Regions from separate parts of the Cupriavidus sp. C3SS-1 genome, predicted to be linked through region 1. Evidence: predicted binding sites of a transcription regulator. Region 1 holds the regulator's gene; each other region holds the start of a gene.
The links. Region 1 encodes NrdR, which represses ribonucleotide reductase genes. Its sites were predicted from a motif close to CACNANATNTNGTG; they were not measured.

Region 1 (3,271 bases):
CATGGCCGCTGCAGTCGATCATCGTCTGGTCGGGCATCGTGGCTTCGCGCGCGTGGCTGCTGCCGCTGAAGCGGACCAGCAGCGCGTCACTGCCTGCAATACCGGGTTTGGCGCAGCCTGGTATGGCTGCTATCGATGGCTGGCCGCAATCGTCCGCACCGCTGATTGCGGGCTGGGCCGGCGCCTTGGCTGCCGGATCGGGACGCCAGCCGCCTTGTCGGATCAGCAGGGAAAGAATACTCAGTGCGCGCTGTCCGCGTTCCTCCAGCAGGACCCGCTCCGCGGTGGCGAGATAGGCTGCGCGGCATAGCAGGAACGCAGTGCCGGCAACGGCTGTGACCACCAGCCCGAGCGCCAGGCCGACCATCATCTCCGTCAGCGTGAAGCCATTCGCTGGCAGATTGCGGAAATGGCCACGTGCAAGGCGGGATCTCATGGCTGCATCCACAGAGCGATGCCGCGCAACGTGGCCGCCGCACCCGGCTCTCCAGTCCCCAGTCTGGCAATAGCCAGCTTGCCGCCAACCGGGCAAGCGGGTTGCCCCGTGTCTTGAAGCAGGGAACAGCCTTCGGCCGAGACCGGATCGGACCGGTTCATGGGCGCAACGCCCAGCTCCTCGATCTCCGTGAATTCTCCGGCGGCTCGCATTGCATGCGCGAGTTGCTCATGGCCGCGCAGCCGCGCCAGTGCTGCGGTCCCCCCGCTGGCCAGGGGGATCAGGCCGACGCTGACGATCAGCAGGGCGCAGAGCGACTCGGCCAGGGCATGGCCGTAAAAATGGACAGAACGAAAGCAAGGCTGCATGGCAGGCGGAGATGGTGGCGGTGAGGCCATCAACGTAACGTGCTACAGGTCGCCGATCCGTGGGCAAACGTAGCGAGACTGGCAAATTTGGTTGCGCGACGAAGGCGTTGCATGAAATGGGCAGCGGGCAGCGGCAACGCGCTCGGCAGTCCGGAATTGGTGTATGGCACCAATCTCACCATCCAGGCGGCTTACGCGGCGCGTCGCGACGCTGTACACGCTCACCGGCAATATGGTGGACTACACCAGGCAGAAGGGTTGGCGTATCGACCTGCTGACGCAGGGCGAGCGCGTGGTCGTGAAGCCGAAGGTGGATGCGGAGCACCCGGTGATCACGAGGCTGACGCCGTCCACGGACGAGTGCCCGGCAGGATCAGTTCCAACCTGCTGGACTTTTCCGCACTGAATGGCTCGGCATTGAGCTACTCGGTGCCCGGCGTCAACAGCGACGGCAAGATCGATGCCTCGGACAAGGTGACTGGCACCAACGACAAGGTTCTTGTCGTATCGGGCGTGTCCCGCCAAGGCAATTTCGGCTCGACCATCTTCCCGGGCGTTGGTGGTGGTGGAGGGGGAGGCAACCACCTGAAGGTTGCCAGCGCGACGACCCGCGATGTCATCAGCGATTGCCAACTCGCTGACTGCAAATGGCTATGTCCTGCAAGCCGTTCCCGTGGATGCCGCAGATGCCTGCGGCACCTGCACGCTGGACCAGGCCGGCACGCGCCTGAATACCGTCGGCGCGAACCCGGCGGCGTATCTGCAGAACCGCCGGGAACGCTGAGCGTGTGGCGCTAGCGCTTGCTGTTTCCTGCCGTTACCTCGGCCAGCACATCGGAAAACTCGGCGACGTCCTCGAAACTCCGGTACACCGAAGCAAAGCGTATATAGGCGATCTTGTCGAGCTTGCGCAGTTCGCGCATGACGAGTTCACCGACCTGGCTGCTCGGAATTTCCTTCTCGCCGAGCGCCAGCAGCTTTTCTTCAATGCGGGTGATGGCTTCGTCGATGGCTTCGGCGGAGACCGGGCGCTTGCGCAGCGCCAGGCGCATCGAATCCTTCAGCTTGGCGCGGCTGTAGTCCACGCGCGAGCCGTTCTTCTTGACGATGGCCGGGAAGAACAGTTCGATCCGTTCGTAGGTGGTGAAGCGGCGGTCGCAGGCTTCGCAGCGTCGGCGCCGGCGCACGGCGTCGCCGTCTTCCGACATGCGCGTGTCGAGCACCTGGGTATTGGAATGTCCGCAAAAGGGGCATTTCATGCCTGACCACCTTCAGAGTAAAGCCCCGTCGCCTTGGTATCTTGTCCTTCTGCGGCAACCGGGCGGGTTGGCGAGGCCCGCAAGCGGCACGATGGCGCGCCCGCGGGGCTGCCGGCCGCCCTCGCGGGCGGCCTTGCGTCATCAGCCGTAGACCGGGAAACGCTTGGTCAGTGCCGACACCTGCTCGCGCACGCTGGCGATGTTGCCGGCGTCGTGCGGGTTGTCCAGCACGTCGGCGATCAGGTTGCCGACAATGCGCGCTTCTTCTTCCTTGAAGCCGCGCGTGGTCATGGCCGGCGAGCCAACGCGGATACCCGAGGTCACGAACGGCTTTTCCGGATCGTTCGGGATGGCGTTCTTGTTCACGGTCAGGTGCGCTTCGCCCAGGATGCGCTCGGCTTCCTTGCCGGTGATGTTCTTGGCGCGCAGGTCGACCAGCATCACGTGGCTTTCGGTACGGCCCGAGACAATGCGCAGGCCGCGCGCGATCAGCGTTTCGGCCAGCACGGCGGCGTTCTTGACCACCTGTTCCTGGTAAGCCTTGAATTCCGGCGTCAGCGCTTCCTTGAACGCCACGGCCTTGCCGGCGATCACGTGCATCAGCGGACCGCCCTGGATGCCCGGGAAGATCGACGAGTTGATGGCCTTCTCATGCTCGGCCTTCATCAGGATCACACCGCCGCGCGGGCCGCGCAGGCTCTTGTGCGTGGTGGTGGTGACGAAGTCGGCGTGCGGCACCGGGTTCGGGTAGACGCCCGCGGCGATCAGGCCGGCGTAGTGGGCCATGTCGACCATGAAATAGGCACCGATCGCCTTGGCGACCTTGCTAATGCGCTCGAAGTCGATGCGCAGCGCGAAAGCGGAGGCGCCGGCGATGATCAGCTTCGGCTTCTTTTCGTGGGCGAGCTTTTCCAGCGCGTCGTAGTCGATGTCTTCCTGTGCGTTCAGGCCGTAGCTGACCACGTTGAACCACTTGCCGCTCATGTTCAGGGCCATGCCGTGGGTCAGGTGGCCGCCTTCGGCCAGGCTCATGCCCATGATGGTGTCGCCCGGCTTCAGCACGGCGAAGTACACGCCCTGGTTGGCCTGCGAACCCGAATTCGGCTGCACGTTGGCGGCTTCGGCGCCGAACAGTTCCTTCACGCGGTCGATGGCGAGCTGTTCGACGATGTCGACGTACTCGCAGCCACCGTAGTAACGCTTGCCGG
Region 2 (3,271 bases), on a different replicon from region 1:
AAGGGAACAAGCCCTGGTCCATCAGCTTCTGGATCAGTTCTCGCTTGGCTTCGAGCGAATCGCGGCCGAGATCGAGCAGGTTATCGAGCCGCTGCAACAGGCCGGCTTCGTCGCCTGCATTCAGATAGCCCAGCCGGGCGCAGTTGATCGTGACCACGCCCAGCGAGCCAGTCTGCTCCGCGCTGCCGAACAGGCCGTTGCCGCGCTTGAGCAGTTCGCGCAGATCGAGCTGGAGCCGGCAGCACATGGACCGCACCATGTTCGGCTTGAGCTCGGAGTTCACGAAGTTCTGGAAATACGGCAATCCGTACTTGGCCGTCATGTCGAACAGCCGCGCGGCATTCTCGCTCTCCCAGGGGAAGTCCGGCGTGATGTTGTAGGTGGGAATCGGAAAGGTGAAGACGCGGCCAAGGGCATCGCCTTCGGTCATGACTTCGATATAAGCGCGATTGATCACGTCCATCTCGGCCTGCAGGTCGCCATAGCGGAATGGCATCGCCTCGCCGCCGATCACAGGCACCTGTTCCCGCAGGTCTTCGGGGCAGGTCCAGTCGAATGTGAGGTTGGTGAACGGAGTCTGCGTGCCCCAGCGCGACGGCACGTTGAGGTTGTAGATCAGTTCCTGCATGTGTTGCCGGACCTCGGCGTAGGACATGCTGTCCTTGCGCACGAAGGGGGCCATATAGGTATCGAACGACGAGAACGCCTGCGCCCCGGCCCACTCGTTCTGCATGGTGCCAAGGAAGTTCACGATCTGGCCGACCGCGCTCGACATGTGCAGCGGCGGTGCGGCTTCCACTTTGCCGGGCACGCCGTTCAACCCTTCATGCAGCAGCGTGCGCAGCGACCAGCCGGCGCAGTAGCCGGACAACATGTCGAGATCGTGGATGTGAAGGTCGCCCTCGCGATGGGCCGTCCCGGCTTCCGGCGCATAGACATGCGAGAGCCAGTAGTTCGCGGTGACCTTGCCCGCAACGTTGAGAATCAGCCCGCCCAGCGAGTAGCCCTGGTTCGCATTGGCGTTGACGCGCCAGTCCTCGCGGTTCAGGTACTCGTTGACGGACGATTCCACGTCCACGAGCGTCCTGTGAAAATTCGGTCCCATCGTGCCCCCAAAAACACTAGATATGGGGCAGCATTATTTACCAGCCACTATATATAGGTTTGCCAAAGATCAAACGGAGGGGTTTCCTGCGATCGGAAAGCAACCGCTGATCTTTCAGGCGCGGACTGGATCGGGCCGCGGAGCGCTAGGGCATCGGCAGTCTTTCCGGCGCCGGCGCTTCCGGGCGCTGACCGAGATTCCGCTCGATTTCCCTTACGGAATCCAGAAGCTTCGGGCGAATCTCCTCGTGCAGGCGTGCCACGGGAAAATAGCCCGCGGCCCCGGCCACACTGATTGTCATCAAGGGCAGCCCCCTGCCCGGCCATAGCGGCGTGGCGATACCATGGACCTCCTTGATCCAGTTGCCTGCCGAGGTCACGCATCCGGTAGCGCGAAATTCCTCGATCGCCTTCAGGATGCCGCGCTCGGTGTGCGGCCAGTTGCCCTCGTCCAGGTCACGGATGCGCTCCATGAGGTCGGCTCTCTCGCTGGCGGGCAGCGCTGCCAGCAAAGCCATCCCCGACGCGCTGGTTCCCAGTGGAATGCGAGAACCGACATCAAGGCTGAGGGTGACGATCGACGTACTGCGGCAGCATTCGAGATACAGCATCGAGAGCCGGTCTCGCGTCGTCAGCGCCACGACCGCCCCGGTTTCGGCTGCCAACGACTTCAGGTATGGCCTTGCCACCTGCCGCACGTCGAGATTGAGCAGCATGGAACTGCCCAGCGCTGCCGTGGCCGTGCCGAGCCGGTACTTTCCGCTGTCCGGAACGAGATGCAGATAGCCCAGCTTCGTCAGGGTATAGGTGAGCCGGGTGACAGTCGATTTCGGCAGCCCGCAGCGCATGGCAATCTCATGGTTGGCAAGGAAGCTGTCGCCGCTGCGAAAGCAGCTGAGCACCTCGAGGCCCCGCGCCAGCGCCGTGACGAAATGCCGGTCCTGACTCTCGTCGCCCCGGGCCTCTTCCTCGGCGTCGTTGACGTCCGTGCCCAACGCGCGGCTCAACTCCCCTTGCTTCGATTCTGTTGCCATACTGATTTTCCTTGCGCGATTTCCGCGCACGCTTGCGGACTGGCATCGAGGCGCGGCTGCGCCTTGTGCCGTCTCCCCGCGATGCCTTCCGAACTGAAAGAAGTTAGCACAGATGCCGGCCTCGTCATGCCCGGCCCTCGCGTCGAAATACAGGGCGGCTATAGAAGGGTCTGGCGTGCATCCGCCGTGCTTGCGGCCAGCGTCTTCAATTCACCCTTGAGCAGCTTTCCGGTGGGTGCGGCCGGAAGCCGGACCATCGCCCGTATCTCCGTCGGCAGCTTGTAAGGTGACAGGCGTTCGCGCAGGTAGGCGTCCAGTTCGTCGCGCGCCACGGACACGCCATCGGCAAGCTCGACGAACGCGACCACCTCCTCGTTCCCTTCGACCTGGCGCCCGACCACGGCCGACTGCACGATGGCGGGATGGCTGTTCAGGACCTGCTCGACTTCGACCGGATAGACATTGAATCCGGAACGGATGATCAGCTCCTTCGTTCTGCCGACGATGAACAGCGCGCCATCGTCATCCTGCCTGGCCATGTCGCCGGTATTGAGCCAGCCTTCATCGTTGATGGCCGCACGCGTCTGCGCGGCATCGCGGTAGTAGCCCTTCATCATATTGGGACCACGCACCCACAGCTCGCCCGCGCAACCGGGCTCGACATCGTTGCCCCCGGTGTCGACGATCCGGACCTCGACACCGGGGACAGCCGGCCCGACAGAGCAATCCCGGCGCGGCGCTTCAAGCCGGGTCTGGGCAATCGTGGGAGACATCTCCGTCAGGCCATAGCCGTTCTGCAGCGGCATCCCGAACGCCCGTTCCACCGCCGCTTTCAGTTCGAGAGTCAGCGGCGAGCCAGCCGTGCCGATGATGCGCAAACGATGGTCGCCCAGCGCGGTACCGGTCCGGCCGAGCCATTCGAGCAATCGTGCATACATCGCCGGAACGCCGATCAGGACAGTGAGGTGTCCTTCGCGCAAGGCACCCACCAGGGCCTCCGGCGAAAAGCGCTCCTCCAGATGCAGCACGCATCCGCACGAGAGCGATCCCACCAGCTGCGACGACAGCCCGACCACGTGTGCCATCGGCAATACGCCGTACACGCCGTCGGCAGGACCCAGATGCCGCATCTG
Region 3 (3,271 bases), 430 kb from region 1:
CGGTGGAGGCCTGGTAGGCGTAGTAGCACACGGCTTCCATCGAGGTGTCGGCGAACTTCACCGCGGCGTCGCTGGCGTACGGCGTACGCAGCACGTGCAGGCAGTCCTGGAAGCCCATGATGCCCATGCCGACCGGACGGTGGCGCAGGTTGGAGTTGCGGGCCTTCTCGACAGCGTAGTAGTTGATGTCGATGACGTTGTCGAGCATCCGCATGGCGGTGCGGATGGTCTTCTGCAGCTTGGCGTGGTCGAGCACGTACGAGCCGTCAGCCTGCTTGGCCAGGTGGGCCACCAGGTTCACCGAACCCAGGTTGCACACGGCGATTTCGCTGTCGTTCGTATTCAGCGTGATTTCCGTGCACAGGTTGGAGCTGTGGACGACGCCGACGTGCTGCTGCGGGCTGCGGATGTTGCAAGGATCCTTGAAGGTGATCCACGGGTGGCCGGTTTCGAACAGCATGCCCAGCATCTTGCGCCAGAGCTGCATGGCCGGAACCTTCTTGAACAGCTTCAGTTCGCCGTTGGCAGCCTTGGCTTCGTAGCCGAGGTAGGCCTGCTCGAATGCCTTGCCGACCTTGTCGTGCAGGTCCGGGCAGGTGGACGGCGAAAACAGCGTCCATTCGGCGTTTTCCATCACGCGCTTCATGAACAGGTCCGGGATCCAGTTGGCCGTGTTCATGTCGTGGGTGCGGCGGCGGTCGTCGCCGGTGTTCTTGCGCAGCTCCAGGAATTCTTCGATGTCCAGGTGCCACGTCTCCAGGTAGGCGCAGACGGCGCCCTTGCGCTTGCCACCCTGGTTCACGGCCACGGCGGTGTCGTTCACCACCTTCAGGAACGGGACCACGCCTTGCGACTTGCCGTTGGTGCCCTTGATGTGCGAGCCCAGGGCGCGCACGTTGGTCCAGTCATTGCCCAGGCCGCCGGCGAACTTGGACAGCAGCGCGTTTTCCTTCAGGGCTTCGTAGATGCCTTCCAGGTCGTCCGAGACCGTGGTCAGGTAGCACGACGACAGCTGCGAGCGCTGGGTGCCCGAGTTGAACAGGGTCGGCGTGGACGACATGAAGTCGAACGACGACAGCAGCTGGTAGAACTCGATGGCGCGCGCTTCGCGGTCGGCTTCGTTGAGGGCCAGGCCCATGGCGACACGCATGAAGAATGCCTGCGGCATCTCGATGCGAGTCTCGTCGATGTGCAGGAAGTAGCGGTCATACAGCGTCTGCAGGCCCAGGTAGTTGAACTGGAAGTCGCGGCCGGCGTCCAGCGCGGCGCCCAGGCGGGCCAGGTCGAAGGTGGCCAGCTTCTCGTCCAGCAGCTCGGCGGCGATACCGCGCGCGATGAACTTGGGGAAGTACTCGGCATAACGCGTGGTCATCTCGGCCTGCGTCACTTCGGCACCCAGGATTTCCTTGCGGATGGTGTGCAGCAGGATACGGGCGGTGACCTGGCTGTAGTCCGGGTCCTTTTCGATCAGGGTACGCGCGGCCAGGATGGCGGAGTCGTACACCTGCGTCATCGGCACGCCTTCGTACAGGTTCTTCAGCGTTTCCTTGAGGATCGGCTCGGCGCTGACGGCCTTGCCCAGGCCGGCGCAGGCGTTGTCGAGCAGCGCGTGCAGGGCAACGATGTCCAGCGGCTTGCTCACGCCGCCGTCGGTCACGTTGAACTGGATGCCGGATTCCTGCACGCGGGCCACGGCCTGCGCGCTGGCGCTGGCGCGCTCCTGGGCGCGCTTTTCGCGGTACAGCACGTAGGAACGGGCCACTTCATGCTCGCCCGAGCGCATCAGGGCCAGTTCGACGTGGTCCTGCACGTCTTCGATATGGATCGCGCCACCGCTCGGGCGGCTGCGCACCAGCGCGCGCACGACGGCGTGCGTCAGTTGCTCGACGATCTCGCGCACGCGTGCGGAAGCCGCGCCCTGCCCGCCGTTCACGGCGAGGAAGGCCTTGGTCATGGCGACGTTGATCTTGGACGGCTCGAACGCCACCACGGCGCCGTTGCGGCGGATGATCTTGTAATCCTGGTAGTTCGTCGTGCCGGCTTGGGTGGCGGAGGCTTGTTGCTCGGTACCTGCAATACCGGCGGCGCCCGCTGCGCCCGTGGTGATTTCGTTCTGGGCCGTCTGCATAAGAACTCCTGTCTTTTTAGCCTGTTTTAAGAGACAAAAGAGTCCCTGGCGAAATGGGCTGCGAAAGTGTCCTGCCGTGCGTTGGCGGCGGCTGGACTGACTGCCTTTTGCTAAACATTTCGCCAGGGACTCTTGTGATGCGCCGGCCCCACATCAGGGTTTCAACCACTATCGCCACGTCTGCGACAGCGCCCCTCAACGCTTGGCCAGCTCCCCGGTTGAACTACTAGATATAGTGGTCACTGCGGAAATCTGGGCTAAGTATAGTGAAAGAAATCCGGATGACCAGTCTTGACAAGCGTGGTTGCGACACCCGGATGACAAGTGCGGCAGCGCCACATTGCCGGGAACCGCGCTACGACAAGGGATCGCGCCAAGTCGTTCGCAGGCGCACATTTTTTGGAAATTTTTTTTATCCGTGTGGCACGCCCGATAGCCCCACGCCACCCTCGGGAATTGGCATGTGACATCGCACCGACATGGGGCCGCGGCACCTACCCGCGAGCGCCTTAGTGGTGCGAGGGGCGGTAGGGTAACAGGTTTTGCGGGACCCCTGCCAGACGAGCGAAGCGGTCCCAGTCGAAGTGCGGTCCGGGATCGGTCTTGCGGCCCGGGGCGATGTCGCTGTGGCCGGCAATCGCCTGCACCGGCAACGTGGCGCGCAGGGCCTTGACCAGCGCCGCGGTAGTTGCGTACTGGGCGGCCGTGAACGGCAAGTCGTCGGTGCCTTCGATCTCGATGCCGACCGAGAAGTCGTTGCATCGGCCACGGCCGAAGAAGTCGGACAGGCCCGCATGCCATGCGCGCTTGCCGCACGGGACGAACTGCACAAGCTCGCCATCGCGCCGTACCAGGAAGTGGGCGGATACCTGAACCTGGTGGATGGTGGCGAAAAACGGGTGGCGGCCGGGGTCGAGCCGGTTCTGGAAGAAGGCCTCGATGTCGCCGCTGCCGAACTGGCCCGGCGGCAGGCTGATGTTGTGCAGCACCACCAGGTCGACCGGCATGCCAGCGGGCCGTTCGTCGAAATTGGGCGATGGCACGCGGCGCGCGGCCGGCACCCAGCCCTCGGTGTCCGGCAGGAAGCCGGCGGGGACAGAGGCGGAAGCCGGAGCCTTCATGCCGTGCCCTCCCCTTCCTCGC

Region 2: the regulator NrdR is predicted to act here: its motif matches at 1,151-1,164, upstream of ACIGJC_RS26840 (ribonucleoside triphosphate reductase).
Region 3: the regulator NrdR is predicted to act here: its motif matches at 2,353-2,366, upstream of ACIGJC_RS13390 (ribonucleoside-diphosphate reductase subunit alpha).

What each region holds. Positions count from the first base shown of each region.
Region 1 is NZ_CP172699.1:2,449,418-2,452,688, reverse strand. It holds gene ACIGJC_RS11415 (PilW family protein) at 1-436, opposite strand, end outside; gene ACIGJC_RS11410 (hypothetical protein) at 433-804, opposite strand; gene ACIGJC_RS11405 (hypothetical protein) at 968-1,210, shown strand; gene ACIGJC_RS11400 (hypothetical protein) at 1,418-1,588, shown strand; gene nrdR (transcriptional regulator NrdR) at 1,599-2,063, opposite strand; gene glyA (serine hydroxymethyltransferase) at 2,205-3,271, opposite strand, start outside.
Region 2 is NZ_CP172700.1:2,356,214-2,359,484, forward strand. It holds gene ACIGJC_RS26840 (ribonucleoside triphosphate reductase) at 1-1,105, opposite strand, end outside; gene ACIGJC_RS26845 (IclR family transcriptional regulator) at 1,251-2,138, opposite strand; gene ACIGJC_RS26850 (class I adenylate-forming enzyme family protein) at 2,297-3,271, opposite strand, start outside.
Region 3 is NZ_CP172699.1:2,882,124-2,885,394, forward strand. It holds gene ACIGJC_RS13390 (ribonucleoside-diphosphate reductase subunit alpha) at 1-2,128, opposite strand, end outside; gene ampD (1,6-anhydro-N-acetylmuramyl-L-alanine amidase AmpD) at 2,638-3,249, opposite strand; gene ACIGJC_RS13400 (sigma-54-dependent transcriptional regulator) at 3,246-3,271, opposite strand, start outside.